DNA from 2 places in the Ruegeria sp. CDSB086 genome. Region 2 is predicted to be linked to the other one. Evidence: riboswitches for the same ligand, from Rfam matches in the RefSeq annotation. Region 2 holds a riboswitch; the other holds the start of a gene.
What was found. A riboswitch is a leader RNA that binds a small molecule or an ion and turns the genes downstream of it on or off. The one in region 2 is predicted to bind thiamine pyrophosphate.
Positions count from the first base shown of each region.

Region 1: it holds a riboswitch for thiamine pyrophosphate, as region 2 does, so the genes downstream of both, thiB (thiamine ABC transporter substrate binding subunit) here and thiD (bifunctional hydroxymethylpyrimidine kinase/phosphomethylpyrimidine kinase) in region 2, are expected to answer to the same signal.

Region 1 is NZ_JBXWOV010000005.1:374,582-389,237, reverse strand. Features, by position in the region: gene AC2FIO_RS12915 (adenylate/guanylate cyclase domain-containing protein) at 1-1,265, opposite strand, end outside; gene AC2FIO_RS12910 (thiamine ABC transporter ATP-binding protein) at 1,332-2,024, opposite strand; gene AC2FIO_RS12905 (thiamine/thiamine pyrophosphate ABC transporter permease ThiP) at 2,011-3,558, opposite strand; gene thiB (thiamine ABC transporter substrate binding subunit) at 3,534-4,514, opposite strand; TPP riboswitch at 4,548-4,653, opposite strand; gene AC2FIO_RS12895 (ArsB/NhaD family transporter) at 4,792-6,156, opposite strand; gene AC2FIO_RS12890 (CBS domain-containing protein) at 6,181-6,669, opposite strand; gene AC2FIO_RS12885 (enoyl-CoA hydratase) at 6,988-7,752, opposite strand; gene AC2FIO_RS12880 (HalD/BesD family halogenase) at 8,228-9,013, shown strand; gene AC2FIO_RS12875 (zinc ABC transporter substrate-binding protein) at 9,251-10,303, opposite strand; gene AC2FIO_RS12870 (Fur family transcriptional regulator) at 10,360-10,872, shown strand; gene AC2FIO_RS12865 (metal ABC transporter ATP-binding protein) at 10,875-11,627, shown strand; gene AC2FIO_RS12860 (iron chelate uptake ABC transporter family permease subunit) at 11,627-12,424, shown strand; gene AC2FIO_RS12855 (maleate cis-trans isomerase family protein) at 12,490-13,227, opposite strand; gene AC2FIO_RS12850 (pyridoxal phosphate-dependent aminotransferase) at 13,224-14,291, opposite strand; gene AC2FIO_RS12845 (hydantoinase B/oxoprolinase family protein) at 14,288-14,656, opposite strand, start outside.
Region 2 is NZ_JBXWOV010000004.1:318,488-333,143, forward strand. Features, by position in the region: gene secA (preprotein translocase subunit SecA) at 1-417, shown strand, start outside; gene AC2FIO_RS10750 (hypothetical protein) at 518-1,444, shown strand; gene AC2FIO_RS10755 (phosphate ABC transporter substrate-binding/OmpA family protein) at 1,469-3,025, shown strand; gene radC (RadC family protein) at 3,029-3,784, opposite strand; gene AC2FIO_RS10765 (ABC transporter permease) at 3,820-4,554, opposite strand; gene AC2FIO_RS10770 (ABC transporter ATP-binding protein) at 4,551-5,279, opposite strand; gene tenA (thiaminase II) at 5,276-5,950, opposite strand; gene AC2FIO_RS10780 (ABC transporter substrate-binding protein) at 5,947-6,882, opposite strand; gene AC2FIO_RS10785 (HesA/MoeB/ThiF family protein) at 6,903-7,865, opposite strand; gene AC2FIO_RS10790 (thiamine phosphate synthase) at 7,862-8,458, opposite strand; gene AC2FIO_RS10795 (thiazole synthase) at 8,455-9,219, opposite strand; gene thiS (sulfur carrier protein ThiS) at 9,223-9,417, opposite strand; gene AC2FIO_RS10805 (FAD-dependent oxidoreductase) at 9,401-10,378, opposite strand; gene thiD (bifunctional hydroxymethylpyrimidine kinase/phosphomethylpyrimidine kinase) at 10,375-11,178, opposite strand; TPP riboswitch at 11,224-11,329, opposite strand; gene dnaJ (molecular chaperone DnaJ) at 11,459-12,613, opposite strand; gene dnaK (molecular chaperone DnaK) at 12,688-14,598, opposite strand.

The sequences.
Region 1 (14,656 bases), on a different contig from region 2:
TTTAGCATTTGCCGTACAAGGGTTCGGGGCAAATAAGTTTGAAACCAGCGCAGCCCGTCGAGCATCTTGTTGAAGGCCACAGCCTGAAGGTTCAGTTCAGAGACCCGAGAGGGGGGCAGGTGGTCGATTTGGTTCAGATTCAGCTCGCTGATTTTGATGGCTTCTTCGGTCGACCTGTGAATGGGTGCCGCCAATCGTCTGGCCAACACAAGCGCCGCAATGACCGAAGCGATCAGTAAACCAAGACTGACCAGGGCGGCATCACTCAGCCGGGACCATTGGTTGCTCCAATCGCTCAGTGGAGAATACTGCCCGATCACCCACGGCTCAGATCCGAAGCCGCTGACGATGCTTGTCAAAACCAGGTGTTCTCCGTCCAGCGCCTCGACCACATATCCGACAAATGTTCCATCGTTGCCCTGAAACTCGGGTGGCTGCATCAGCATTTGTGAGATGACCGCGTCATCAAGTGCTGCGACCGAATGCAAGGGGGCGTTTGAACTTAACGTGTTTGCAGACAGGTTCAGCAATTTGGGATGGGCCAGAACGCGGTTGTCACCGTACAGAACAAAACCGGTTGCCCCGTATTTCCCGCTTAACTCGTCGACCAGGCCCGAGAAATGGTGAACGGTAGAAGAAACGAGCACGGCCCCGAGAAAAATACCGTCTTTATAGGCAGGTACAGTCGCTGAGATATGTGTCCGGCCCTGGTCAAAGAAGGGTTCGTTCCAGACCAAACCATCATAGCCTTTAACATCTTTAAGATACTGAAGCGTGCCTGCAGCCGGAGGCTCGTATGACGTTATTAAACGTGGCCCCTCAACATCCGTGATATGTGTTGAAATGAACAGACTGCCGTCAGGATACACGATGGCAAGATCTGTCAGATATGGGACCGAAGCCACCACGCCTTTGAAGTAGGCTTTCAGAAAATCGGTGTCGTGCAGATCGACTTCACCCGTGCTTGCGTCTTCTTGTAGGGATTGCGCCAGTTCCTCGATCGGTGTCGTCAGGCTAAAGATATCGTCTTCGATGGATTCGACGATCATCGCGGCAGACGTATTCAACAGTTCCGTCGTGTTCTGAAAATTGGCATAAGTCGAAACCAACAGAACTGCGCCAGCCGATATTGCCACCAGTCCGCCAATGGTCAGCGCCAGCAGAGTAGAAATCCGGATTTTTAACCTTGTCTGGCGGTTGCTTTGCGCCCGGGCGCTTTTGTCGATCACGCCAGTGTGCTGCGTATGCTTGTCTTCGTTGACCATCTTTGAACGATATTTAGCTTGGCGACCCGTTACAACGTCTCGTTGACGTCTGAGACGGGATCGCCGCTAGCCAAGATACGCACGCAGGCTTGGCGGCGGGTTGTCAAAGAGTTCCGTTGTCTGAACGGGGGCATGCACCGTTTCGTCTGTAACAAGTACGGTTTGGTCGGCAATACGGCGTGCATCCTGCGGATCGTGGCTGACCATCAACAGGGTCGTTTGGGTTTCGGCCACCAGATCGGCCACCAAATCCAGCATTTCGGCTTTCAAGGCTGGCCCAAGGGCGGCAAACGGTTCGTCCAAAAGCAACAGTTCGCGCCGCTGCACAAGTACGCGGGCCAGGGCAACCCGGCTTTGCTGTCCTCCGGACAGTTCCGAGGGTTTGCGCGCGCCCATACCATGCAAAGAAACCCGGCCCAGAGCGGACTGAACCTGTGCACCCTCGTCTGCGGACAACCGACCGTTTGGGCGCAGGCCCAGGGCGATGTTTTGTTCAGCCGTCAGATGCGGAAACAGGTTTCCGTCTTGAAACAGCATCGCCATAGGGCGCTTGCCGGGATGCAAGTTGGAAATCTGCTGACCACCCCAAAAGATCTGACCCTTTTTCAGATCCCGAAATCCAGCGATAGTCTCCAACAATGTGGACTTGCCCGCCCCGGACGGGCCGACAATGGCAATGCTGTTGCCAACCTCGATCTGGATATCGGCGTTTAGGGTGAAATTCCCGTTTTCAATCACGCAGTCGTCAAGCTTCAGCATGCCAGCGCCCTCCTCGGTCCAATAGCCAGAATGCGCCCATGGACAGCAGCAACAGCAGTAATGCCCCGCCGGCAGCAGCCTGCATCTGATAGGCACCCATCAAGCGGTAGATTTGCAAGGGCAGGGTCGCGATCTGCGGATCGGCGAACAGAGCGATCACACCCAGATCACCCATTGACAGAGCCGCCCCAAGACCAGCGGCGAACCCAATCTGCGGACGCATGCGCGGTAGCAAGATGCGCGTGAAAAACGTCCATTTTGTCATATCCAATGAAAGCGCGAGACGTCCGTGCCTGGCGGTTATGTCGCGCGCGGCGGGGACCAGAATGCGTAAAGCAAAGGGCAGGGCCATCGCAGCATTTACCAAAGCAGTGACAGGCAGAGCCAATGTCGTCGGGTTTGCCAAAGGCCGGATTAAGATGAACAGGCCCGTACCGATGACCAATGGTGATGCCGCCAAACCCAAAATGCCACTGAGTTCCACAAGCCCGTACCGGCCGCTCGCGACGGCGGTGGCCATAGGCAAAGCTAGCAATAGTAGGACTGCAGTACTTGCCGCAGCAACAAGGACCGAGATCAGCGCAGCCCGAAAAACGATTGCGGGCAAGTCAAACAACCCGGCAACTCCCGAAATTACGACCGATGCTAAAGGCAGTAGCAAAAAGACGGCCGCTGCGACGATCCAGAATACATCTATCGTCGGCGCACCCCCATCCCAGCGGCGCAAGGCGCGATCGAGACCTGTTCCAAAACCGTCCCCGCGCGAAAACTTCAGCGCCACCAAAGCGGTCGCAGCTGTCAGGGCAAGTTGCAGGGCGGATAACAGGGCGGCGCGACCCAAGTCGAAATCGTAGGTAAAAGCCTGATAGATTGCCAGTTCGATTGTTGTAGCCCGTGGCCCTCCGCCCAAGGTCAGGGCGACGGCGAAGCTGGTCAGGCAGATGGCGAAGATTACCGCCAGAACCCCGGGCAGGGTCCGTTTGAGCATGGGCATCTCGATCAGTCGAAACATGGCCATACCATTGCAGCCCAGTTGTGCGGCCAGGCGAAACCGTTCTGCCGGAATTTCCTGCCAGGCTTGCAACACAAGGCGTGTGGCCAGGGGTAGGTTGAAGAAAACATGCGCCAGTACGACCCCATGCAAGCCGTAGATGCGTATGGGCGGCAGGCCGAAAATGCCAAGGAAGTCCGAGATCCATCCCGACCGGCCAAAGACTTGCAGCAGACCCAGAATGGCAACGATGACCGGCAGGATGAAGGGCGCACCCAAAAGCGCAATTAAAGCCCGTCGGCCGGGGAACCTCCGACGTGCCAAAGCCCGCGCAACCGGCACGGCCAACACCACGCTGAACAATGCGGACAGCGTGGCCTGGGTCAGCGTGAAGCGCAGCGCAGCCCAGTCAGCGGGACTGAACCCGCCGCTGGTTTCAGCACGCAGTGCAACCGCCGTAAGAGTGCCCAGGATTAGCGCGGCGACCAGAGCTGCCGCACCGATACCGGGCCATGGGCTTACTGGCTGAGCGCGTTCTGCCATTCTGCCAGGGCCTGATCCCGCACGGCGGCGGCTTCATCGGGGGAGAACAGCAGCGACTTTGCCGGCACTGTCAGGGTGTCGAACCCTGCAGGCAAACCTTCTGCCGGGGTTACGGCCGGGTACATCCAGTTGGTTGTCGGTATAATTTGCTGGAACGCATCCGAGACCATGAACTGCAAAAACTGATCCGCCAATTCGGCCTGATCCGTCGCGGCCAGCTTTGCCGCAACCTCAACTTGCAGATAGTTGCCCTCGTCAAAAGCGGACGCAGCCTTGCTGCCATCGTCCTCGGCAATCAGGTGATAGGCCGGAGATGTCGTATAGCTGAGAACCATGTCCGACTCGCCCTCAAGGAACAGGCCGTACGCTTCGGACCAGCCTTTTGTGACCGTCACGATATTGTCGGAAAGACCAGTCCAGATTTCGGGTGCATCATCACCATACGCCGCTTTAACCCACATCAGCAGACCCAGACCGGGCGTGGACGAGCGAGGGTCCTGGATGATGATTTTGGTGTCGCTGTCCGCCAGCTCCCGGAAGTTCGCAGGCGCGGTCGCATCCGCTTTGTGAACGAAGGCGAAGTAGCCCCAGTCATACGGTGTGAACGTGTCATCGGTCCATTCGATCGGCAGCGCGAAGTCGGCAGAAACGGAATTGGGCGCAAACAGGCCGGTTTCCCGGGCCGCTGCAATCAGGTTGGTATCCAGACCAAGCACGACGTCGGCGTCAGAGTTTTCACCCTCAAGCCGGACACGCGACAAAAGTGCGGCACCATCTTCGACGCCCACGAGGTTCAGCTCGCAGTCGCAGGTTGCCTCAAAGGCTTCTTTGACCTGCGGGCCGGGGCCCCAGTCGGATACAAAGCTGTCATAAGTGTAAACGGTCAGCTGAGGCTTGTCGGCGGCGATGGCCGTAGTTGCACTCAGAAGTCCCGCAGCAATTAGCAGATGTTTCATGTCATCCTCCATTGCGGCGAGAGGGTAAGGATGGATGAAACCGAAACCCTTCCCTCCGCCGGTTCTAGCCGGTTCAGGTTCTACGGGTTCGCTTGATAAGCATCTCAGCGCGGCATGCCGTGCTCCCCGAGGTGAGGCCGTCACTAGGGGGGATTGGCCAGAAAGACAACCAAATTCGGCGCCTCGGCGCGGCGCGTGTCGTATGTGGGCAAGTAAGCCTGTCCGGAGCCAGACGCCCTTTGAACCTGTAATACGTTTGGTTCAAAGGGCCATAGGGTCAGAAGTAACGCAGCCAAATATAAACGTTTGCGATCATCAAGGTCAGGATCATGATCGGGAATGCAATTTTGGCGAAGGCGATGAAGCCGATGGGCTGCTTGGCCTTTTCCGCAAAAGCAGCCACCGTAAGGTTGGCGCTTGCCCCCAACAGTGTACCGTTGCCGCCCAGACAGGCGCCAAGCGCCAGCGACCACCACAGGGGCTCAATCGCGTCTTCGCCGCCAAATGTATCCGCGGTGGATTCGATCAGAGGGATCATCGTTGCCACAAACGGGATGTTGTCCAGAATGGCCGACAGGATGCCAGAGGCCCAGAAGATGAAGAACGCGGTCCACATCATGTCGCCTTGGGTCAGCTCCAGCACTTTCTCACCGAAGAATGCCAGCAGTCCAACATGTTCGACACCGGCAACAATGACGAACAGCCCACCGAAGAAAAAGATTGTGACCCATTCAACTTCACCAAAGATGTGGTGAACCGACTCCGACTGTTCTTCACCGCTTTGGTGGCCATAGGCCAGCAGCATCAACAGGCCTGCACCGGCTAACGCTGACGTACCCGGCTGAATGCCGTAGCTGTGTCCCAGCGTGAACCCCAGCAAAACCAGAGCCAAAACGGCCAGAGACTTGATCATCAAGACAACATCAGTGACCGCTTCGGATTCGTTGAAACCCATAATCCGATCGCTGGCCGATTTCGGAATGCGGGCCAGTTCCTTGCGGTTCATAAGGTAAATAATGCCGGTCAGGACAACCAGACATATGGCCGAGATAGGCGCCAGGTTCACCACGAAATCGTTGAAGCTCAGCCCTGCGGCCGAGCCAATGATGATGTTGGGCGGGTCACCGATCAGCGTCGCTGTTCCCCCCACATTCGAGGCCAGGATCTCGGCGACAAAGAACGGGAACACACGCGTTTCCAGGGCTTCAGTGATCAGCAGCGTAATCGGGGCGATCAGCAAAACGGTCGTTACGTTGTCCAGCAGGGCCGAGAACACCGCCGTAATCAGCGTCAGCATGATGAGGATGCCGGTTGGATTGGCTTTCACCGCTTTTGCGGCCTTGATCGCTACGTATTGGAACAATCCGCATTTGCTGGTGATCCCCACGATGACCATCATGCCGATAAGCAGTGCCAGAGTGTTGGCGTCCACACCCGCCACGGCCTGTTCCTGATTGATGATGCCAAACAGGACCATCAGGGACGCGCCTAGCATCGTCAAAATGGCGCGGTTGACCTTTTCTGTGATCAGGACCGCATAAACCAAAATCAGAATTCCGGTCGCGATCCAAAGCGGATCAATGCCCAATAGTTGTGGAACAGAGAGAGCGGCCTCTCCGTGTGACGTCGAATGCGTAGCCAAGGTTTTAGTCCGGTTTGTATAGGGTTAGCTGAGTGCGCGATCCAAAAGCGAGTTAGCGCTTACGGTGCCAACGAAACGGTTGGTTTCGGGCTCAACAAGAATCACGTGCCGTTTGTATTTGTAGATCAGGAAGATACCTTCCATCACTGGCGTGTCGGGTGCAGCAACGGGAATGTTCGAAGGCCTCGACATGTTGTCGCGAACCTTTTCGGTCTTCAGCCTCTCCATCTGTTGTTCGAAATCATCCCGCGTCAGGTTCATGAAGCTGAGCGAGTCGATCGCGACGCGCGACGCATCATCATTCAGACCGATTGTCGCCGCCTTCGGCAGAATCAGTTTCAGCAGCGTCGGGGCGGTAAAGACGCCAACATAAGTCCCGTCTTCAGCCACGACAGGCAGAAATCGTGCCCGGCTGCCCCTGATGATGTTGAAGGCCGTGGCGATGCTTTCATCCGGCAGAATGGTCTTTTGTACCTCAGGCGGTACCATCACGTCATAGCAGGTTAGGCCCATGCTTTTCCTCTGACTTCACGCGGCTATCGGGTGAAACGCCATCCAACAGCCACAGGGCACGCCCTATTTCGGCTTGTTAAAGCGTGTCAGGGCGAATCAAAATTTGTTGATGCGCACTGATTCCATTGCCGGGCGGAATTGACCAGCCCGGTAATGAAATTAAGTCGATATCCTTCCGTTATTCGCCATGTAGGCCAATAATGGAAGGTTGGATTCAGCTTGGGCTTGCGTCAGTGGCGTTTTGTGCCTCAGTTTCCGTTTCCGAAATAACTGGGGCTGCCTTCGAAGCGTGGAAAGCCGTAATAGCTCAAGCGCGGGTCAGCTGTAATTCGGTGCGCGTTTTTGCAGTTTGGCCGCAACGCTTTCGGCGAAATCCGGGGATTGTAGCTGCGCGGCAAAAATCTTGATTTCCGCGGCCATGTGTCCGGCCACTTCGTCACGCTGATTGCGGATCAGGGCCTTTGACTGTTTGAGCGCTACCGGGGATGAGGCTGCAATGGCTTTTGCGATCTCCTGGACTTCGTTCATCAACTCACCGTCGGCAAAGACGCGCGCGACCAACCCGTGGTTCAGGGCCTCGGATGCCGTCAGAACCCGCCCGGCCAGCAAGACGTCATTGGCGACAGCCATACCGAGAGACGCAGGCAGCAACATCGAAGAACCGGCCTCGGGCACCAGACCCAGTTGGACAAATGGAGCGCTGAATGTAGCGCTGTTCGCGGAATAGACCAGATCGCAGTGCAGCAGCATGGTCAGGCCAACACCAATTGCAGAACCGTTGACTGCGGCGATCAGGGGTTTCGGACAATCCCGGATCGCATTCAGGAACCGAATAATCGGATTTTCAGCGTCACCCGCCGGAAGACCGCCTGTCATAAAGTCCTGCAGGTCATTCCCGGCCGTGAACATATCGCCTTCACCAGTGATGACCAGCGCCCGGGCTTGATCGGTTTGACCGTATTCTTCGATGGCTTCAGCTATCGCGGAATACATGGCAAAAGTGATCGCGTTTTTCTTGTCTGTGCGAGAAATCGTGACTGTGGTGACGCGATCCTGAGTGCTGACGATGATATGTTCGCTCATGGCGTTATTCCTTGGATGTCCGGCGGAATTTGTGCCGCGTCGGCTGTGGGTTTCCTGCATGTGGGCAAGTTCGTATGCGGGCAAATAGCCTGCGTCAACAAATCAGGGCGGTTACCTCACGTCGCCGGGTGAGTGTGCCAGATTGATCCCCACTGCTGAATTCAGTGGTGCCTTAACTTTGCAGCGCAGTTACGAATTTTTTTACATCTGGTGGAGATCTACGTCTTTTTGCGTAAGCTATCCGGTAACCCTGCCGCAAAGGGATCGGCGACATGCTCATCCTTATGAGGGTCTCCGACTTTAAATCCATCGCCGCCATTTCTACTGAACAAGCGCCCTCAGGAATAGGCGCTTTCCGCCGGGCAATCCGTTTTCGGTCAGAGTTTTTGAATTTCTTATGCTCTCCAAAAAGGCTATCCATTTATAAAACCCTGTTTCAAGCCCTGCTCAGGATAACAGGAAGGGAGGGTCGAAGATGCGTGATGTCTTAAACTTGGATTTGTATCCACTGGACCAGCCGGGCAGCACGGCCTGGCACAGCCTGATCGAACGCTGCAAAGCCGATCTTTCTGAGAATGGACTATTTAACCTGCCTGGCTTTGTTCGCGACAGTGCGCTGGAATCGGCGGTGTCTGAGCTGCAACCGGTTTTTGCCGAAGAGGCTTTTGTCCACGCGCGGCGGCACAACATCTATTTCAGGACGTCTATCGAGGGCCTCGGCAGCGACCATCCGGCCCTGACCCAATTTGAGACGTCTAACAGAACGATTTGTGCCGATCAGTTGGGGCAGGCCATTGTGATCCGCCTCTACGATTGGCCGCCATTTGCGCAGTTTCTGGCTGCGGTCATGAAAAAGCCAAAGCTTTTTGTGATGGATGATCCGCTGGCCCGCGTGAACGTCATGGCTTACTCAGCCGGGCAGGCCCTGAACTGGCATTTCGACAGGTCCGAATTCACCACAACGCTGCTGTTGCAAGCGCCGTCTGCGGGGGGTGAATTTGAGTACGAAAAAGACCTGCGTAGTGATGACAACCCGAATTACGATGGGGTGGCTGAATTGCTGGAAGGCCGGCGCAAGCCCACGCTCATGAAACTGCAGCCGGGGACTTTGAACATCTTCAAAGGCAAAAACACGGCGCACCGCGTCTCGCCTGTTCAAGGCGACCGCGACCGTATGATTGCCGTGTTTTCCTTTTATGATCGGCCAAACGTTCAGTTCACACACGAAGAACGCATCGGGTTTTACGGGCGCGCGTCGTGAGCCGGGATTGCGCATGCCTGACCCGTAACTAGTGTCCGGATCGTTGATCCCGACACCGCTACGGCCTCTGACTGCGTCGTTCTGTTGGGAACTCTAGAAGAAATCTGGCTGAGTTTCCAAACGGGCGAATGCCGCGAGCACCGAAACGAAAAAACCAAGTTTCCGAGAAACCTTTGTGCCCCCGGCGATGTTCAGCCCGCTCTGGATTTCCATGCCAAAACGGGCTGCCCTGTCAGGTCATAGGCATTCCGCCAATGTTTTTGCGATGTTCCGGATCATTTGCGGGTACAGCTTAGCCCCGGGTTCAAGATCAGAACCTAGTGGATCTATCACACCGGTATTCGCTTCGGTTCCGACCAAGACAGTGGCGACGATGCCTGGGTTGAATTGCGGCTCTGACAGAACACAATTGATCCCTTCTTCGCGAATGCGCCCCTGAATCTCAGAAATCCGCGCCGGGCTTGGATCTGACGCGTCACTAAGCGAAATCGCACCCGACGCGGGGAAGTCGAAGGCGTTCTCGAAATAATGATAAGCATCGTGGAAAACGATGAAGTTACTGCCGCGTACAGGTTCCAGAGTGGCACTCACTTCAGCAGAAAGGGATGCCATCTCTTCGCGGGCAGCCGCCGCGTTTGCGAAATATGCACCCGCATTTTCCGGGTCCGCTGCGGAAAGCTGCGCGGCAATCACGTTCAGCCAGGTGTCGGCGTTTTTGGGCGAAAGCCAGGCATGCGGATCATGATCGCCATGCGCGTGGTCATGGTGGTCGTCGTGTTCAGCATGATCCTCGTGATCGTGGTCTTCATCCGCGGCATGCTCTTCGTGGTCATGATCGTCATGGTCTTTGTCGTCGGCATGATCCTCGTGACCATGATCGTCATGGTCCTCCTCTTCAGCGTGATCTTCATCGCCATGATCATGCGCTTCAAACAGCGCGTTCTCGCGGAAATCCAGTAGGACGGTGCCATCCGTTTCGAGCAGGGGGGTGACTGTCGCTCCGTTGGTCAGGTTCTCGACTGCGCCTTCCATCCATGGGGTCAGGTCCTCGCCCATCCAGAATACCAAATCCGCATTCTGCAGGGCAGCCGCCTCGGAAGGGCGGAGGTTGTATTCATGCGGGGACGCGCCGACTTGTACGATCAGGTTCGGTGCGCCAACACCTTCCATCACGCGCGCCACCAATGAGTGCACCGGAGCAATATCAACGGCAACATTTGGGACATCGGCCATCGCTGTGCCCCCCATCAACGCAGCCGTGACCGAAACAGGAAGAAGCTTTCTGGACATCAAACCCTCTATGTGATTTTATAACGTTGCGAGTGGCATATATGATATGGAATAACATGACAAGTGAGATGAGACCTGCACCTGCTGAAGACTCCGCCCTTGTCGGATTCCAAAAGCACGACCACGCGCACTGCGTCGAAAGTAGCCTGACCGTTGCCGAGACCCGGTGCAAAGAAGAAGGTCTGCGGCTGACTCCCGTGCGGCGCAAGGTTTTGGAGATGCTGCTGCAGGAACATCGGGCCTTGGGTGCTTATACAATTCTTGATCGATTGCGCGACGAAGGCTTCGGATCGCAGCCACCAGTGGCTTACCGCGCCCTCGATTTTCTTGTCGAGAACGGGTTTGTCCACAAAATCGAACGGTTGAACGCATTTGTCGCCTGCGCACATCCCGGGGCAACGCATTCTCCGGCCTTCATGATTTGCAGGAAATGTGATGCTGTGGCCGAAACACATTCAACACCCGCGAAGGGAGAGCTGGGCGCAGCCGCGCGGGCAGTGGGTTTCGAGATCGAGCGGACCGTTGTAGAAGCCGAAGGCGTTTGCCCCGACTGCACCGAAAAGGCGTAGAAATGAACCTGATTACCGTAGAAGACCTCAGCGTTAGCTATGGGGCCAATACCGTGTTACGGCACATCAACATGGGTGTCGAACCTGGTGAAATTGTGACCATCGTCGGCCCTAACGGATCGGGTAAGACAAGCCTGCTGCGCGCCATAATCGGTGCAATCAAACCGTCTGCCGGGCAGGTAAAGCGAAAGCTGGGGCTGAGAATTGGCTACGTCCCGCAAAAGCTGCATATCGATCCGACCCTGCCGATCACCGTCGAACGGTTTATGCGGCTGACCCATCGCGCGTCAAAGAAGGATTGCGCGACTGCGCTGGAAACGGCCGGTGTGCCCGATCTGCTCAAGCGCCAGATGTCACAGCTTTCGGGCGGACAATTCCAGCGCGTGCTGCTGGCGCGGGCCTTGATCAACCGACCCGAAATCCTGTTGCTGGATGAGGCCACGCAAGGGTTGGACCAGCCTGGTTCGGCTGCGTTTTATCGCCAGATCGAAGACGTGCGTCAGGAAACAGGGTGCGCTATCATCATGATAAGCCACGAGCTCCACGTGGTGATGAGCGCCTCGGACCGGGTGATCTGCCTGAACGGCCATGTCTGTTGCGAGGGCTCACCTGCGGTTGTGGCCTCGGCCCCCGAATACCGCGCGTTGTTCGGAACCGGAACAGGTGGAGCGCTTGCCCTTTACCGCCATGATCATGATCACAACCACGATCATCATCATGACCATGGAACAGATTCACAGGAAGCCGCAGAATAATGCTTGATGATTTCATGACCCGAGCCACGCTGGCCGGTGTAGGCGTGGCCTTTGCTGCGGCGCCGTTGGGGTGTTTTGTGGTGTGGCGCCGTATGGCCTATTTCGGCGATGCCACAGCGCACGCAGCCATTCTCGGCGTGGCCTTGTCGCTAACGTTTCAGATGTCGGTTTTTACAGGTGCGCTGGCCGTCGCCTTGTTGATGGCGCTGACCGTGACGCTGTTGGCAGGTCGTGGGTACGCAATGGATACGTTGCTGGGTGTCATGGCACATTCCGCTCTGGCTTTTGGCCTTGTGGCGGTTTCATTCCTCTCCGGTGTCCGGATTGATTTGATGGCCTATCTGTTTGGAGATATTCTGGCCGTTTCCCGTTCGGATCTGGCCGTCATCTGGGGCGGCGCTGCACTGGTCGTAATTTTGATTGCCTGGCGTTGGTCCCAGCTGTTGACGGCGACGTTGAACGAGGAACTGGCCTATGCCAGCGGGTTCGATCCCAAGCGCGAACAACTGATATTGACGCTTGCATTGGCCATCACGGTGGCAGTCGCCATCAAAGTTGTGGGTGTTCTGTTGATAGCGGCGATGCTCATCATACCAGCCGCTGCGGCGCGTAATCTGGCGCGGTCACCGGAAACGATGGCCCTGATTGCAGCGGCAATCGGGGCGACGTCGGCTGTGGCAGGGTTGCGGGCTGCTTATGTCTTCGACACGCCGGCCGGGCCCTCGATTGTCTGTGTTGCCGCCATTTTGTTTGCCTGTTTCAGCCTGCTTGGTTGGCAGCGTCATACCAACTCCTGACAGTCGCCTAAGAACGGCAGCTTATGTAAGAGGGGCGTAGAAGTGCCACTTGACTACGCTGTTGATCAAAGAGTGTGGAACAGACGCCCAGGTAACGTTTCGTGACGCGGTAGATTCAGCGCTTTCAGCAATCCATAGACCATCGCTTGATTGGAGGTAATGACGGGTTTGTTCAGCGCGGCCTCAATCCGTTCAATCGCCTCGACCGAGCGCATGTCTGTGCAGCTTAGGACGATCGCCTGCGCGTCCGGGTGATCAGCTCTGCACGCCAGGTCGAACACCTCACCCGGGGTCAGTTCACCTTGCCCATAGTTGCCAAGTTCGCGGCCGACATCGACACATTTGACAGTCTTAATGCCATTGCGGAGCATGAAGTCCATCGCCTGTTCATTGATCTCGCCCAAATAGGGCGATGAAAAACCGACCTTTGTTGCGCTGACTGCTTTGATCCCAGCGATCAACGCCCCTGCAGCGGTCAGCGAAACTGCACCCGAGCCCGCCTTGATCTGCTGGGCCAGCTCTGCATCAAAAGACGGTCCGTGGGTCAGCGTCGCCGAGGTGCAGCCATACAATACCACATCGGGGCGTATGCCCGAGATCATCCGCAGGTCGTGAGTGATATCCGATGCACCCAACCCCGCCATCTGATCCGAGCCGGGGATTTCATCCACGTCATACCCGCCCATACGTTGAAAATGGACTGTAGTGTTGGGCGGCCTCAACAACTCCATATCCGGTTCGAGGTTGGTGTTGGTGAAAGGTACCAGAACACCGATTTTGGCTGCGGTTCGTGTTTCGGTCACTTCAATGCTCCCTTCAGGGCGGTCAGGCACCGATCCATGATCGGCGTCTCGCAGATTGTGGCGCGCAGGCAGTCGGTTAAGCCGTATCCTCCCATGCCGCGCATTAGTAGGTCGTCCGCCCGCAGCGCCGCGTCTGCCCGTTGCGCATCCAGCGTTGAGGCAAAGCGCAATAGCACAAAGTTTGTGTGGCTTTGAGGAACGATTAGGCCCAACGCACGACATTCCGCGGCAAATCGTTCACGGATTTCAGTCGTGCGGGCAACCACATTTTGCATATGCGCCTGATCGCGGATCGCTGCAGTTGCCGCCGCCTGTGAAGCGATGGAAATATTGTTTGGATTAAGCAATTTGCGCAGTTCAGCCGCAATCTCGGGCGGGAAGTATCCCCATCCTACACGCGCGCCTGCCAGGCCATAGGCCTTGGAAAAGGTGCGCATGATCACGGTGTCCCCTCGATCGCTCAGCGCGAATATGTCGGCCGGATCATCTATGTGATCGGAAAACTCAGCATAAGCCTGATCGACGACCAGTAGAACATCGGTGGGCAGTTCATCGCGCAGACGAAGGATTTCGGAATTGGGGATCAGGGTGCCGGTCGGGTTGCCAGGGTTGCAGACAAAGACGATCCGCGTTTCAGGTGTGACCACAGCGATGATATCGTCGACGGATACGGTCAGATCCACTTCACGCGCCTTGACGTAATCGGCCTGAACCTGAGCGGCTGCTGAGGCGACAAACGCATATCCGTAATCCGTGCCAAGGACCCGATCACCGCGCCCGGCATAGGCGCGGATCAAACAGCCGATCAGCTCCATCGAGCCTGCTCCGCACAGCACCCGTGCCGGATCGAGTCCATGCACATCTGCAATTGCTGTGCGCAGTTCCAACCATTCCGGATCAGGATACAATTGCAGATCGGCCAGTGCGTCACGACCCGCCTTGATGGCTGCGGGACTTGCGGGAAAGGCGCTTTCGTTCTGGGCCAACGAGATAGTGTTTTCGCCGCCAAGGTCGGCCAGCGCATAGGCCGCCATTGCACTTATGTGGGGAACCGGGCGGATCATGATGTGCCCCCAAAGGATTTTGCGCCTTTTGCGCTGATCAGCCCGCGCTTGAGGTCTAGGGAGATTGCCTGCGGGTCCCGCTCGGCCGGATCGCCAAAACCACCGCCCCCGGGGGTTTCAAAGACCAGGTAGTCGTCAGCTTCAACGCGCAGTTCTCCTTTGCCCGGGATATCATTTTCGCCATCGCGGAAACGAATACGACCGGGTGCGCCGGGTTTTCCACCCATGCGTCCGAGGGCGGGGAATTTGAGGCGCTCAACCGACAGGAAAACGAGGAAGGGTGCGCCATTGGCCGAGGTCATCTCGATCCGTTGGCCGAGACCGCCGCGATACTTGCCTGCACCTCCTGAATCCTGGCGTAGTTC
Region 2 (14,656 bases):
AAATGGCGCGAGCATCTGCTGACGCTGGAACATCTGCGCTCGGTCGTTGGATTCCGTGGTTACGCCCAGCGCGACCCGCTGAACGAATACAAGAACGAGAGCTTCCAGTTGTTTGAATCCATGCTCGACGGTCTACGCGAAACCGTGACTCAACAATTGTCGCGCGTCCGTCCGCTGACCGAAGAGGAACAGCGCGAAATGCTGGCCCAGATGCAGGCACAGCAAGCACAGGCACAACAGGCAGTGGATCAAGCCACGGACAAGGCCGAAGCACTGGCCGAAGCTCAGGCTTCAGGCGATGCACGCCCCGGCTTTGTCGAAGACGATTCCTCGACTTGGGGGAACCCGTCGCGCAACGATCTCTGCCCGTGTGGATCGGGCAAGAAATTCAAACATTGCCACGGCCGACTGACCTGACGTCACCTTGATCAAAACACATTGAGTCCGTTTCACGGCCACATATTGGCCGTGATTCAACTTCAGGATGCGACTCGCTCCTTCAACTGGGGAGGGTGTTTTGTTTGTAATAAAGAATTACGTGACCACTGGCGGCACCGTCGCTTGTGCCTTAGCCATTGGTTACCTGATGCAAAATGGATCGCCAGCGCAATCGGATGGCGCGCAGGCTCCTGTAACTGTGGCTGCCGCCAATCAGTCCTCGGTGATTGCCGGGCTGGAAGGAATTGTTCTGACCTCCTCGCTTCCGGCCGCTGATGCAACCACCGACATCAAGGCATCGCGGCGAGCCCTGCAACCCGCCCGATCGACCCCCTCTGATCAGAAAAGCTGCACTCTCAGTGCCCGCGCAAAATCCGTCCCCGGCGCTGCGGCGCGCCTGACCGTCAAAGCCCCCTGCCACGGCAATGAACGGATCGAAATCCATCACAGCGGACTAACAGTTACCCAACGAACGGACAAAAACGGCGCTTTGGATCTGACGATCCCGGCCCTGTCGGAATATGCGATCTTTCTGATCTCGGTGGATGATCAGACCGGGACCGTAGCCACCACTCACATCCCCGACCTGGCCAACTACAACCGCATCGCACTGCAATGGCAGGGTGAGACAGACCTGCAGATCCATGCGCTGGAATTTGGGGCCAGCTATGGAACCGCCGGACATGTATCGTCGAACCCTGACGCGAAAGGTGCGGGTAAGGTCGTGCATCTGGGCCAACAGGCGTTCGGCGACGCGCAGAATATCGAAATTTATTCCTTCCCTGCAGGCGAAACCAGCCAGACCGGTTCGATCGAACTGACGGTGGAGGCCGAAGTGACCGAGGCAAATTGCGGCCGGGATTTGGCCGTTCAATCACTCGAGCTGCGTGGCGATCGCCGCCTGCGGTCGCGCGATTTGACGCTGCCCATGCCGGATTGCACGCAGGCCGGTGATTTTCTGGTGTTGAATAATCTGCTCCAAGACCTGACAATCGCGGCAAATTAAACCGCAGGCAGGCTCGACTTTCTTATGACATTTTTTCGTGTGGCAGTGGCCACACTGATTTCGGTGACTCTGGCGTCATATGTGCACGCACAGGATATCACGCTGACCTCGCAAGACGGCAAGGTCGAGGTCACAGGCAACCTGCTGAGCTTTGATGGCGAGTTCTATCGCGTGGATACGCAGTTCGGTGAGCTGACAGTGGATGGGTCGGGTGTGACCTGCGAAGGACCCGCCTGCCCCAACCTTACGGATTTCGTGGCCGAGGTTCGGTTCTCTGGTTCCTCCGTCATGGCGGAAAAGGTACTGCCGGCCCTGATCGTTGGTTTCGCCCAGCAAGAGGGGATGTCGGCGACGCCGCAGCGTTTGGATTCGGGCGCATTCACCTACGAGCTTCACCAGACCGGGCGCGATGCTCCTTTGGGACGGTTCTATTTCGCCCCCAACAACACAGGTAGCGGCTTTGCGGATCTGATCGCCGATGAGACCGATATCGTCATGGCACTGCGTGAAATTCGCCCATCGGAACAGGAGGCTGCGCAGACCGCTGGTCTGGGTGATCTGGCAGATGCAAGGCGTTCCCGGGTCATCGCGCTGGACGCGCTGGTCCCAATTGTGGCCCGGGAAAACCCGGCGCGGCAAATTTCGCCCGCAGAACTGATGAGCGTGTTTTCCGGCGAGATCCAAAACTGGTCTGAATTAGGAGGACCCGATGCGCCCGTTTCCCTGCACTTACCAGACGCCGGTTCAGGTTTGGCGCAAGGGGTTGAGGATCGGTTGCTGGCCCCCGCTCAATCCACGCTGGCCGAGGGAATCGTCCGTCACACCCGTAGCAGCGATCTGGTTCGCGCTGTTGCTGATGACCCTTTTGCCATCGGTATCGCCAGCCATGCCGAGGTCGGGCCTGCCCGGGGCCTGCCTTTGACCGGCGGTTGCGGTCACGCGCTGACCGCCACGCGGCAATCCATCAAGACCGAAGACTATCCGCTGACATCGCCGATGTTCCTGTATCTGCCGGAAATCCGCCTGCCCCGCATCGCACGGCAATTCCTGGCCTATTCGCAAAGCGCCGAGGCACAGATGGCGATCCGCGATGCCGGATTTGTGGATCAAGAACCCGAAACCATGCGGATGGGGTTGCAAGGGGATCGTCTGGCCAACGCAGTGGTTTCAGGTGGTGCCGAGGTCGGGTTGGAAGAGTTACAGCGCATGATCGACACGCTGCGCCCACAATCGCGCCTGTCTCTGTCGTTCCGTTTCGAGGCCGGTTCCTCCAGACCCGACGCGCAGTCACGTTCCAACATCCGGCAGTTGGCCCACGCCCTCGAAACCGGGGCTATCGACGCCCGTAAGCTCACTTTTGTGGGCTTTAGCGACGGCGAAGGCGCGGCCACAGCCAATGCAAGGATCGCATTGCTGCGGGCAAAGACCGTGCGCAACGCAGTGCTGTCGGCGGTAGAAACAGCCATTCCGGAGAGTGTCGAGATCGCCGTGGACGCATTTGGCGAGGCAATGCCCATGGCCTGTGATGACACGGACTGGGGCCGCAAAGTCAATCGCAGGGTCGAGGTCTGGGTTCAGTAACCCTTACAAATAGCCCTCGGACCGAAAGCTCAACTCATTCGATTTTCCAATAATCAGATGGTCATGCAGCGTCAGGCCCAGCGCGACGCAGGCATCCTGAATTCGGTTGGTCATATCGATATCCGATTGCGACGGTGTCGGATCGCCCGATGGGTGATTGTGTACCAAGATTAGCGCCGAGGCATTCAGCTCCAGCGCGCGTTTGGCTACCTCACGCGGATAGACGGGGACGTGGTCGACAGTGCCTTTGGCCTGTTCTTCATCCGCGATAAGTACGTTCTTGCGGTCAAGGTAGAATACGCGGAACTGCTCAGTCTCGCGATGGGCCATCGTCGTATGGCAATAATCCAGCAATGCGTCCCAGCCTGATACGACGTGCCGTTGCATGACCCGCGCGCGGGTCATCCGATGTGCACACGCCTCAAGGATTTTCAGGTCAGTGATCACCGTATCGCCTACGCCTTTGATTTGCCGCAGCCGTTCTTCGGGTGCGGTCAGCACGCGGTTAAAGTCGCCAAACGTATCCATCAGCGCACGGGCCAGGGGTTTGACATCCTGCCGGGGGATCGAGCGGAACAGGGCAAGTTCCAACAATTCGTAATCCGGCATTGCCGCCGACCCACCAGATATGAACCGTTCGCGCAATCGTTTGCGGTGATCTTTGATATACGACGGCAAGCGACCAGACGGCAGCGGTTGCACCGGCGCTTCGTCGGTTTCAAACAGCATCGGGGCTTCGGCAAAGGCGTCCTGAGTCATGGGACCACCGTGCCGCAGAATCGGTTTCTGAATGGTTAACGCATCTCACCCGCAATGCCTTCAGTTGCCCGTCGGACAACCATGTGCAACAGGATCGAAAACACCCCCAGAGTCAGCATCGCCGCAAACATCAAACCGGTTTTGGCCCGCCCATTGGCTAGCAGCATTAGGTACCCCAATCCTTGCGACGACCCGACCCATTCGCCGATCACCGCTCCGATCGGGGCATAGACGGCCGCCAGCCGCATGCCCGAAGCCAATGAGGGCAAAGCTGCGGGGATACGAATGTGCCACAACACCGCTCGCGGGCCAACCTGCATCGTGCGCGCAAGGTCCAGATATCCGGGTGGGGTCCGCATCAAGCCGTCAAAGAAGGACGAAGTGATCGGGAAATAAATAATCAATACCGCCATCGCGACCTTGGACCATAGACCGTAACCCAACCAAAGGGTCAGCAAGGGCGCCAGCGCGAAGACCGGCAACGCCTGCGTGAACACCAGCATCGGCTGCACCAGCACCCGCGTGGCGCGGGAATTGGCCAGTTGCAGCGCGGTAACGACCCCCAATACCGTCCCGCAGGCCAGGCCGATTATGACCTCAACGGCCGTGACCCATGTGTGTTCAGCAATGATCCAGCGGTTTTGCCACCAGGTCTCAGCCACCAAAGCGGGGCCCGGAAGGATGAATTTCGGAAGGCCGGTTGCCGAGACGATTGCCTGCCAGATTGCCAACGCGAACAGAGTGGCGGCAAGGCCCGACAGCAGTTTCATGCCGCCTCCTCCCGCAACAGCAGCAGTAGCGCGCCTTGCGTTTCCAGCGTTTCCAGATCGTCCACCTTGCGCGGGGCCGGTGCATGTGGGGGCTGGCAGGGCGTTATGCCGTTCTGCGTCATGACCACGATGGATTGACCCAACCGCGCAGCCTCGCCCGGATCATGGGTGACCAGCAGAACAGTTCGGCCCTGTAACGCTTCGGCCGCAAGGTCCTGCATATCCGCGCGGGTGCGGGCGTCCAGGGCCGAGAACGGCTCGTCCAGCAGAACGATGGGCCGATCCTCCATCAACGTGCGGGCCAGAGCCACGCGCTGACGTTGCCCACCAGAGAGTTCGCCAGGCTTCTTGGCCATATGATCCTGCAGGCGCATCCGTTCGATCAGCTGATCACGGCGGCGCAAATCTGGCTTTTCTCCGCGCAACCGCGCACCCAGCAGGACGTTCTGCGCCACGGTCGCCCAAGGCAACAACAGATCGTCCTGCGCCATGTAGGCTACCCGCTCCCGCACAGATTGCCCGTCACTGGCGGTAATCTGACCGGTGAACTCTGCGCCAGTGTCCAAGCCAGCAATCAGGCGCAGAATGGTGGTTTTGCCGACCCCCGATCCACCCAGCAGACACGTCCACCGCCCTGCTGCAAGCGTCAGGGTCAACCGCGCGAACAATAACGCGTCGCCAATCGCAGCCGAACCACGGACGGTCAGATCGGGGGCTGAGGTCATGGGGTCAGGCCCATTTGCCAAAAATTGACCTCTAACTCGGTCGCGGTACGGAAGGTGTGGCACAGACGAGTCCAACGCGGGGATGCTTCGAAATTCTCGCCAATACGCCTCGTTAGAGCCATATCCAACAATTCTCCAACCGCCACGCAAGCATCTTGGTAGTCATCGCTGGCATAGGTGGCGATCCAATCGCGATAGGTGTCAGACGTCGCCTCGGTCGCCAGTCTTGTGCCAATCTCACCATAGCCCATCACACAAGGTACCAAAGCCGCCAGCAGATCAAGTAGATCGCCGCTGTACCCAGCCTCTAGCACGAAACGCGTATATGCCAAGTTCCCGGCACGTTCCGGCGTGGCAAACAGCTGGTCCTGCGGGATGCCTTCGGCCTCGCAGATCCCGATATGCAGCTTCATCTCTTCGCTGATCAACCCGTTCACGGTGCGCGAGGCTGCCAGCATTTCCTCATGCGTTTCCGACTTCACAACCGCCAGCGCCCATGCGCGAGAGAAATGAATCAGGAACACATAGTCTTGCCGCAGATAGTGCAGAAACGCCGCGCGCGGCAGTGAGCCGTCCTTCATCCCTTCGACAAAAGCGTGGCAGGTGTAATCCTGCCACGGCCCCTGCGCCGCCTCACGCATCAGCGCGAATGCTTTGCCATAGTCGCTCATTGCACGGTCACATCTACTGAGATGTCGCTGACCGGATTGATGCTGTCGATCATGCCGCTGTCTTTCAGGAACGCCTCGAAACGGGCATAGCGACCTGCATCAAAGCCCGCCGGGCGCAGCGCGAAGCGGGGCAGTGTATCCACCCAAGCGCGCGCGTTCAGTTCATCCTGCAGTTCGGGTGAGGTGGCGGCAAAGATATCCCAGCTTTTTTCCGGGTTGTTAACGATGAACTGGGTCGCCTTTTCGGTCGCAGCCAGGAAACGGGCGACCTTGTCGGCATCCATCGTGTCGGGATTGGCGACATAGATCAGCTCATCATAAGACGGTACCCCTTCTTCCTCGATGTAGAAACAACGGCCCGCGACGCCTTCGATGTCCATCTGGTTCAGCTCAAAGTTCCGGAAGGCACCGATCACCGCATCCACCTGTCCCGTCATCAGCGAGGGCGAAAGCGAGAAATTGACGTTGACCATCTCAATATCATCCAGCGCGACATCATGGGCGTTCAGCATGGCGCCCAGAACGGCCTCTTCAACGCCCGCGACCGAGAAGCCGATTTTTTTGCCCTTGAGGTCGGCGAGCGTTTTGATCGGACCGTCCTGTAGCACCAGCAGGCAGTTCAACGGCGTCGCGACCAAGGTGCCGACGCGCTTAAGCGGCAGACCCTCATGGATTTGCAGGTGAAGTTGCGGCTGGTAGGAGACCGCCAGATCGGCTTGACCGGCGGCAACCAGACGCGGAGGGGCCGATGGATCCGCGGGTGGCACAATCTCAATCTCCAGCCCCTCGTCGGCAAAGTATCCGTTCTCTTGCGCCACGATGATGGGCCCGTGGTCGGGGTTAACGAACCAGTCCAGCAGAACGGTCATCTTGTCTTCGGCCCAGGCCGGCGCAGCGGCCAGCAGGGCAATTGCTGTCATCAGCTTTTTCATATCTCGCGTATCCTTTTCGTTCACGAGGTTGAGGCCGCGACGAGAACGATCTCGCCCGGCCAATCCGGTTGCAATTTTTCGGCAGCACGCCACGCACGCAGGCCGGTTGAACAGCAAAGTGCCAGCCTTTTGCCTTTATTAGGCTCTATTTTTACCAATTCAGAAGACCCGCGGAACGCTTTGGGATGAATGGGTTCAGGGGCCTCATCCGGGCTGCGCAACTCGATGATCAGATCATCCGTGGTCAGTTGGCAGACCGACACAAACGGGAAGTGATGGTTGGGCTCGGGCGCATCGTCAAAGCGGAACGTTGTGCTTCGCATCGTTCGGGCATCGAACTGTACCATCTGCCCCAAGGGCGAAGGGTCCAGCCCGAGAATAACGCTCAGCGCCATTTGCGCCTGCATTGCGCCAATCATTCCGACGACGGGACCCAACACACCGGCGGTGGCACAGCTTGCACCACTGCCCGGCGCGTCGGGAAAAACCGCCCGCAAAGATGGGGTACCGCCGCAGAAACCGGCGACATAACCGGACAACCCCAGGACCGAGGCGCTTATCAACGGTTTGCCAAGCGCGCGACACGTGTCCGACAACGAATAGCTTGCAGCATAACTGTCTGCGCAATCGAGAATGACGTCGGCTTGTGAGACAAAGCGTTGCGAATTTAAGTTGGTTAGAGCCTGATTTTTCGTGGAGATTGTAATTTCAGAGTTTAAGGCCTGACACCGCTCAGCCGCGACTTCGGCTTTGGGGCGACCACAGTCCCCCTCCGCAAACAAGGTCTGGCGATGGAGGTTCGACAGGGCGACCTCATCGCGATCCATGATGGTCAAATGCCCGACCCCGGCCCCAGCAAGCAAAGGCAAAACCGGCGCTGCCAGCCCCCCGGCCCCCACCACAAGAACCCGTGCGTCGGATAAGCGGGCTTGTCCACGCGCGTCGACCTCCGGCAAGATCATCTGACGGGCGTAGCGGCTCATGTGGTGACCTCGATCCACGCACGTACGCGGGCTTCTGGGTCTGCATTCAAGGTGATGTCTGTCACGACTGAGACAATGTCCGCCCCGGCCTGCAACACACCCGGCACGCGCTCGACACTCATCCCGCCAATACCGACCAAAGGGACTTCCCCCACGCGCGCTTTCCATTCAGTGACACGCGGCAGGCCCTGTTGTTTCCATTTCATCTTTTTCAGGATCGTTGGGTAGACCGGCCCAAGCGCAACATAGTCGGGGCTCATGGCCAGAACACGCTCAAGCTCGTCATCGTCATGGGTCGAGACACCCAGTTTCAGCCCTGCGCGTCGGATCGCCTTCAGATCTGCGTCATCCAGATCCTCTTGTCCCAAATGAATCCAGTCGCAGCCTGCGTCGATGGCAACCTGCCAATGGTCATTCACCACCAGAACAGCGTCATGCGCACGGCACAGATCCCGCGAAACCGCGATCTGTTCGCGTACGACCTTGTCCGGCTGGTCCTTGATCCGGAGCTGAACCAGCTTCACGCCCAAGGGCAGCATCCGGCGCAGCCAGTCGGAATGGTCGAAGATTGGATAAAACCGGTCGAGGTTCATGACAAAAACGCCTTTCCAATAACAGGGGTCGAGGGTTCGGCCATATCGCGCGCTTCGATCGGGTCGGCCTGATAGGCCAATCGCCCGGCCTCGATGGCCAGCTTCATCGCCTTGGCCATTGCGGCGGGATCGCCGGCCCGTGCCACCGCGGTGTTCAGCAGAACGGCATCATACCCAAGCTCCATCGCATGTGCGGCGTGGCTGGGCAGGCCGATACCAGCGTCAATCACCAGTGGTATTTCGGGAAACTCAGCGCGCATTGCGCGCAGGGCGTATTCGTTGTTCAGACCGCGGCCCGAACCAATCGGGGCCCCCCAAGGCATCAGAACTTCACACCCTGCCGCCAAAAGGCGCTCACCCACGATCAGGTCGTCCGTGGTGTACGGAAACACCTCGAACCCGTCTTCGCTCAGAATGCGCGCGGCCTCGACCAATTGGAACACGTCGGGCTGCAGGCTGTCGGTATGCCCGATCAGTTCCAGCTTGATCCATTTGGTGTCAAACACCTCTCGCGCCATATGAGCGGTGGTCACAGCCTCTTTCACCGTATGGCAACCTGCTGTGTTGGGCAGGACAAGAACGCTCAGATCGCGGACCATCTGCCAAAAGGTTTGTCCTGCGCCTGCTTCGCGTCGCAAAGATACGGTGGCCACCCCGGCCCCGCTGTCCCGAAATGCCTGTTCCAAGATTGCAGGGCTTGAATATTGCGCTGTGCCCAGCATCAACGGGTTCGACAGAGGTGTGCCATAGAACGTCTTCATCGTTCAGCCCCCCTGCATCGGGGCGACGACTTCGATCCGATCGCCATCCTTGATATTGCGAGCTTTGCGCAGGCTTGAGGGCACAAAACCCTCGTTCACAGCCGTCGCCACCCGGCCCGAAAACCCACATTCCTGCAAAAGATCGGCAAGAGTTTCGGCCTGCACCTCGCGCTTTTCGCCATTAAGTACAATATTCATCAACCATCTCCGAATGTTTGTTGTCCAACGCCAGGTCAGCCACGCCCTTTGCCAGTGCAGGGGCCAGCAGGTAGCCGTGGCGGTAGAGGCCGTTGGCGTAGATTGTCGGTCCCAGTCGCCGAATACGCGGCAGGTTGTCGGGGAAAGCGGGGCGCAGATCGACACCGATTTCCAACACTTCAGCCTCACCAAAGGCGGGGTTCAGGGCGTAGGCTGCGCTCAGCAACTCAAGCATCGAGCGTGCGGTAATTCGGCTGCTGTCCTCGGATTCGATCATTGTTGCGCCCAGCATGTAGACGCCGTCGCCGCGTGGAACGATATACAGCGGCACGCGTGGATGAAGCAGTCGTATAGGCCGGGTCAGTGTCACGTCTGGGCACCGGATCACCAGCATCTCACCCTTCACGCCGCGCAAGTCCTGCAGGTATTCGCGCGCGTGCAGACCCCGGCAATCAATGGCGTTGTCCAATCCCGTCGGAGCGCGCGCATGATGGAATTCAACACCGTGATCCTGAAGCTGGTGTGACAGATCCAACAAGGCTTGACGCGGGTTCAAATGGGCCTCGGCATCAAAGTAGAGACCCTTTCCGAAACCGTGAAGATAAGGCTCTAATTGGGCAATTTCGCCGGTATCAACTTCGGAAAACCCCTCAGTTCTGCGGGCGAAACGACGTAGATCCGGCAGGTCCCGTGGGTTGGCAACAACCAGTGTGCCGCGCCTGTGGACCTGAGTTCGCTTGGCCCACCAGTCGATTGCCAATTGCCCCAGACGCAGGACAGGTTCCTCCGCGTTTTCATACTCGCACCACGGTGCCAACATTCCGCCCGCGCACCATGAGCAGCCATGCGGCCCCGGTGCACCGCCTGGATCAAACACCTGAACCTTGGCCCCGCGCGCGACAAGTTCGGATGCAACGGCCAACCCGGCCACACCTGCGCCTATGATCGACCAGACGGTCACGCGGGCCAAACCTGATGGAAGTGATGAACAGGCCCGTGACCTTGCCCGATGTTCAAAGCATCGGCCTGAGCGATAGCGCCCTGCAGATAGTCATGTGCTTGCTCCACGGCCTCGGTTAGCGAAAGGCTCTTGGCCAACCCGGCCGCTATGGATGAGGACAGGGTGCAGCCGGTTCCGTGGGTGTTGCGGGTCTGTCGGCGCGGCGCTTGAAACTGAGCAATCACGCCCGAATGTGAGATCAATATGTCGTGGCAGATGTCGCCCTTGCCGTGACCGCCCTTCATCAGAACCGCGCCAGCGCCAAGTGAACACAGATCTTGCCCTTGTGCGATCATCTGTTCGAGGCTGTCCGCAGACTCAGAGCCCAGCAGGCAGGCTGCTTCGGGCAGGTTTGGCGTTAACACGGTCGCGCGTGGCAACAATACGTCGCGCAGGGTTTGCACCGCCTCTTCTGCCAACAACGCATCGCCGGATTTCGCTATCATGACCGGATCCAAAACTAACGGCCCATCAAATTCGGCGATACTGTCTGCGACACATTGGATGATCTGAGGGGTCGACAGCATTCCGATCTTGATCGCACCAACATCCAGGTCGGTCAGAACAGCCTCGATCTGGGCTGCAATGACGTCTACAGGGATGCCATGCACCGCCGCAACTGCGCGAGTATTCTGCGCCGTCACTGCGGTAATCACACTGGCACCGTAGACGCCAAGCGCCGACATGGCCTTGAGGTCTGCCTGAATTCCGGCCCCTCCGCCGCTGTCAGATCCTGCGATTGTTAAGGCAATGGGTGCCATGTCGTTGCTCCAGTTCAAAATGGGCAACGGGCATGGAAAACGTCTAAGCACTATAAGACCGTTCCCTACGCCGGTATTGCCCGGATCAGGTTCGATGGGTTAGCGCATTCACGCCTCTCAGCCCCCAAACAGGGCACCCCAACGGTTGGGGCGACACTCTCAGGGGATGGCGGGGGAATCAAGGGCCAATTTTGATGCAGATTACGGTCAAACTGGACTTATGAAATGCAAAAGCCGGCCTCAACGGACCGGCTTCTGTTTGATGTTCAGGTGTGCAGGTTCAGCCCTTCATACCGTCCCAAAATGACTTGACGGACGAGAAAAAGCTTTTTGATTCCGGATGGTTATCTTCGCCCAGATCGTCGAACTCACGCAGCAGCTCTTTTTGACGGCTGGTCAGATTGACCGGGGTTTCGACGGCCAGTTCGATGAACATATCGCCAACGCCACCGCCGCGAAGGGCGGGCATGCCTTTGCTGCGCAAGCGCATCTGACGTCCTGACTGACTGCCAGCCGGAATTTGCACGCGACCACGGCCACCGTCGATGGTGGGCACTTCGATCGAACCGCCCAGCGCTGCCTTAGCCATGCTGACCGGAACGCGGCAATACAGGTTTACGCTGTCGCGCTCGAACAGCTTGTGGTCCGAAACTTCGACAAAAATATACAGGTCGCCCGGAGGACCACCGCGCATCCCGGCCTCACCTTCGCCCGCAAGACGGATGCGTGTGCCGGTTTCGACACCAGCCGGAATGTTGACCGACAGCGCGCGTTCTTTTTCGACGCGCCCGGCGCCGCCGCATGATTTACAGGGGTTCTTGATAATTTGACCCAGACCCGAACAAGTCGGACACGACCGTTCAACTGTGAAAAAGCCCTGTTGCGCCCGCACTTTTCCCATGCCCGAACAGGTCGGGCAGGTTGTGGGCTCAACCCCGCCTTCCGCACCCGAGCCGTCACAGGCCGAGCAGGCCACGGCAGCAGGCACGTTGATCGTCTTTTGCAGGCCAGAGAATGCTTCTTCCAAGCTTACACGCAGGTTGTAACGCAGGTCTGACCCGCGCGCGGCCCGTCGACCACCCCCGGTAGCACCGCGCTGACCACCCATAAAATCGCCGAACAGGTCATCGAACACGTCCGAGAAGGCACTGGAGAAGTCGCCCTGCCCGCCAAATCCGCCGCCGGGACGACCACCGCCGCCCATACCGTTTTCAAACGCGGCATGACCAAAACGGTCATACGCGGCCTTTTTTTCGGCATCGCGCAAGACGTCGTAAGCTTCGTTCGCTTCTTTGAACTGAGCCTCGGAATCCGGGTTGTCCTTGTTACGGTCGGGATGCAATTCCTTGGCTTTCGTGCGAAAGCCCTTCTTGATCTCGTCCGCTGATGCGCCCTTGGACACGCCGAGCACATCATAGTAGTCGCGTTTTGACATCAGTATTTCCTTCTGCCGCAACGTAATCGGGCCGGCCCGGTGACCGGACCGGCCCGAATTGGCCCGGTTTCCCGTTACTTACGCTTTTCGTCGTCAAGATCTTCGAATTCGGCATCGACGATATCGTCTTCACCAGCCGGAGCAGCATCCGCCGCCGCAGGCTCATCCTCGGTCTCTTCAGACTGCGCCTTGTAGATGGCTTCGCCCAGCTTCATGGCGGCTTCGGTCACGTTCTGAATGCCTGACTTGATCTTGTCGGCATTCTCGGTTTCCAGCTCGTCCTTCAGCGCGACAATCGCCAGCTCGATGGCTTCGATGGTGGTCGGGTCGACCTTGTCGGCATGCTCTTCCATCGACTTCTCGGTCGAGTGGATGAGGCTTTCCGCCTGGTTCTTTGCCTCGATCAGCTCGCGGCGTTCCTTGTCCGCCTCGGCGTTCTCTTCGGCGTCCTTAACCATCTTGTCGATATCTTCGTCCGACAGACCACCCGATGCCTGGATGGTGATCTTCTGCTCTTTACCGGTGCCTTTGTCCTTGGCCGAAACCGAGACAATGCCGTTGGCGTCGATGTCAAAAGTCACCTCGATCTGAGGCATGCCGCGCGGTGCGGGCGGGATATCTTCAAGGTTGAACTGACCCAGGATCTTGTTATCCGCAGCCATTTCGCGCTCACCCTGGAAACAGCGGATGGTCACAGCGTTCTGGTTGTCCTCGGCGGTCGAGAAAACCTGAGACTTTTTCGTCGGGATCGTGGTGTTACGGTCGATAAGGCGAGTGAACACGCCACCAAGCGTCTCGATACCCAGCGAAAGCGGGGTTACGTCCAGCAGAACCACGTCTTTGACGTCACCCTGCAGAACACCGGCCTGAATGGCGGCGCCCATGGCAACAACTTCGTCCGGGTTCACACCCTTGTGCGGTTCTTTACCGAAGAATTTGGTGACCTCTTCGATCACCTTGGGCATGCGGGTCATACCGCCGACCAGAACAACCTCATCAATGTCGCCCGCCGACAGACCGGCGTCTTTCAATGCGGCCTGACAGGGTTTCATCGACTTCTTGATCAGATCGCCGACCAACGATTCCAGCTTGGCACGGGTCAGTTTCATGACCATGTGCAGCGGCTGACCGTTGGCGCCCATCGAGATGAACGGCTGGTTGATCTCAGTCTGCGAGGTCGAGGACAGTTCGATCTTGGCTTTTTCCGCGGCTTCCTTCAGACGCTGCAGGGCCATCTTGTCGCTGGACAGATCGACACCGTGTTCCTTTTTGAACTCATCCGCCAGGTAGTTGACGATGCGCATGTCAAAGTCTTCACCACCCAGAAAGGTGTCGCCATTGGTCGATTTGACTTCGAACAGCCCGTCGTCGATTTCCAGAATGGTCACGTCGAACGTGCCACCACCAAGGTCATAAACCGCGATGGTTTGGGTTTCTTCTTTGTCCAGGCCATAAGCCAGCGCAGCCGCTGTCGGTTCGTTGATGATCCGCAGCACTTCCAGACCGGCGATTTTACCTGCGTCTTTGGTGGCCTGACGCTGGGCGTCATTGAAATACGCGGGAACGGTGATAACCGCCTGCGTAACTTCTTCACCCAGATAGCTTTCTGCGGTTTCCTTCATCTTGCCCAGAGTGAAGGCCGAAATCTGGCTTGGGGAGTATTTTTCACCGCGGGCTTCCACCCACGCGTCGCCATTGCCGCCATCCACGATGGCGTACGGCACCATTTTCTTGTCCTTCTGGACTTCTGCATCATCCACACGACGACCGATCAGACGCTTGACGCCAAAGATCGTGTTGTCGGGGTTGGTGACCGCCTGACGTTTTGCAGGCTGACCGACCAGACGCTCATCTTCGGTGAAGGCGACGATCGAGGGCGTGGTCCGCGCCCCTTCTGCGTTTTCAATGACCTTTGGCTGAGAGCCGTCCATGATGGCCACACACGAGTTGGTGGTGCCGAGGTCAATACCGATTACTTTTCCCATATGTTCAATCCCTTTCTCTTCAAGGCGATGTCTCGAGGTCCGGACCCGTTATGGCGTC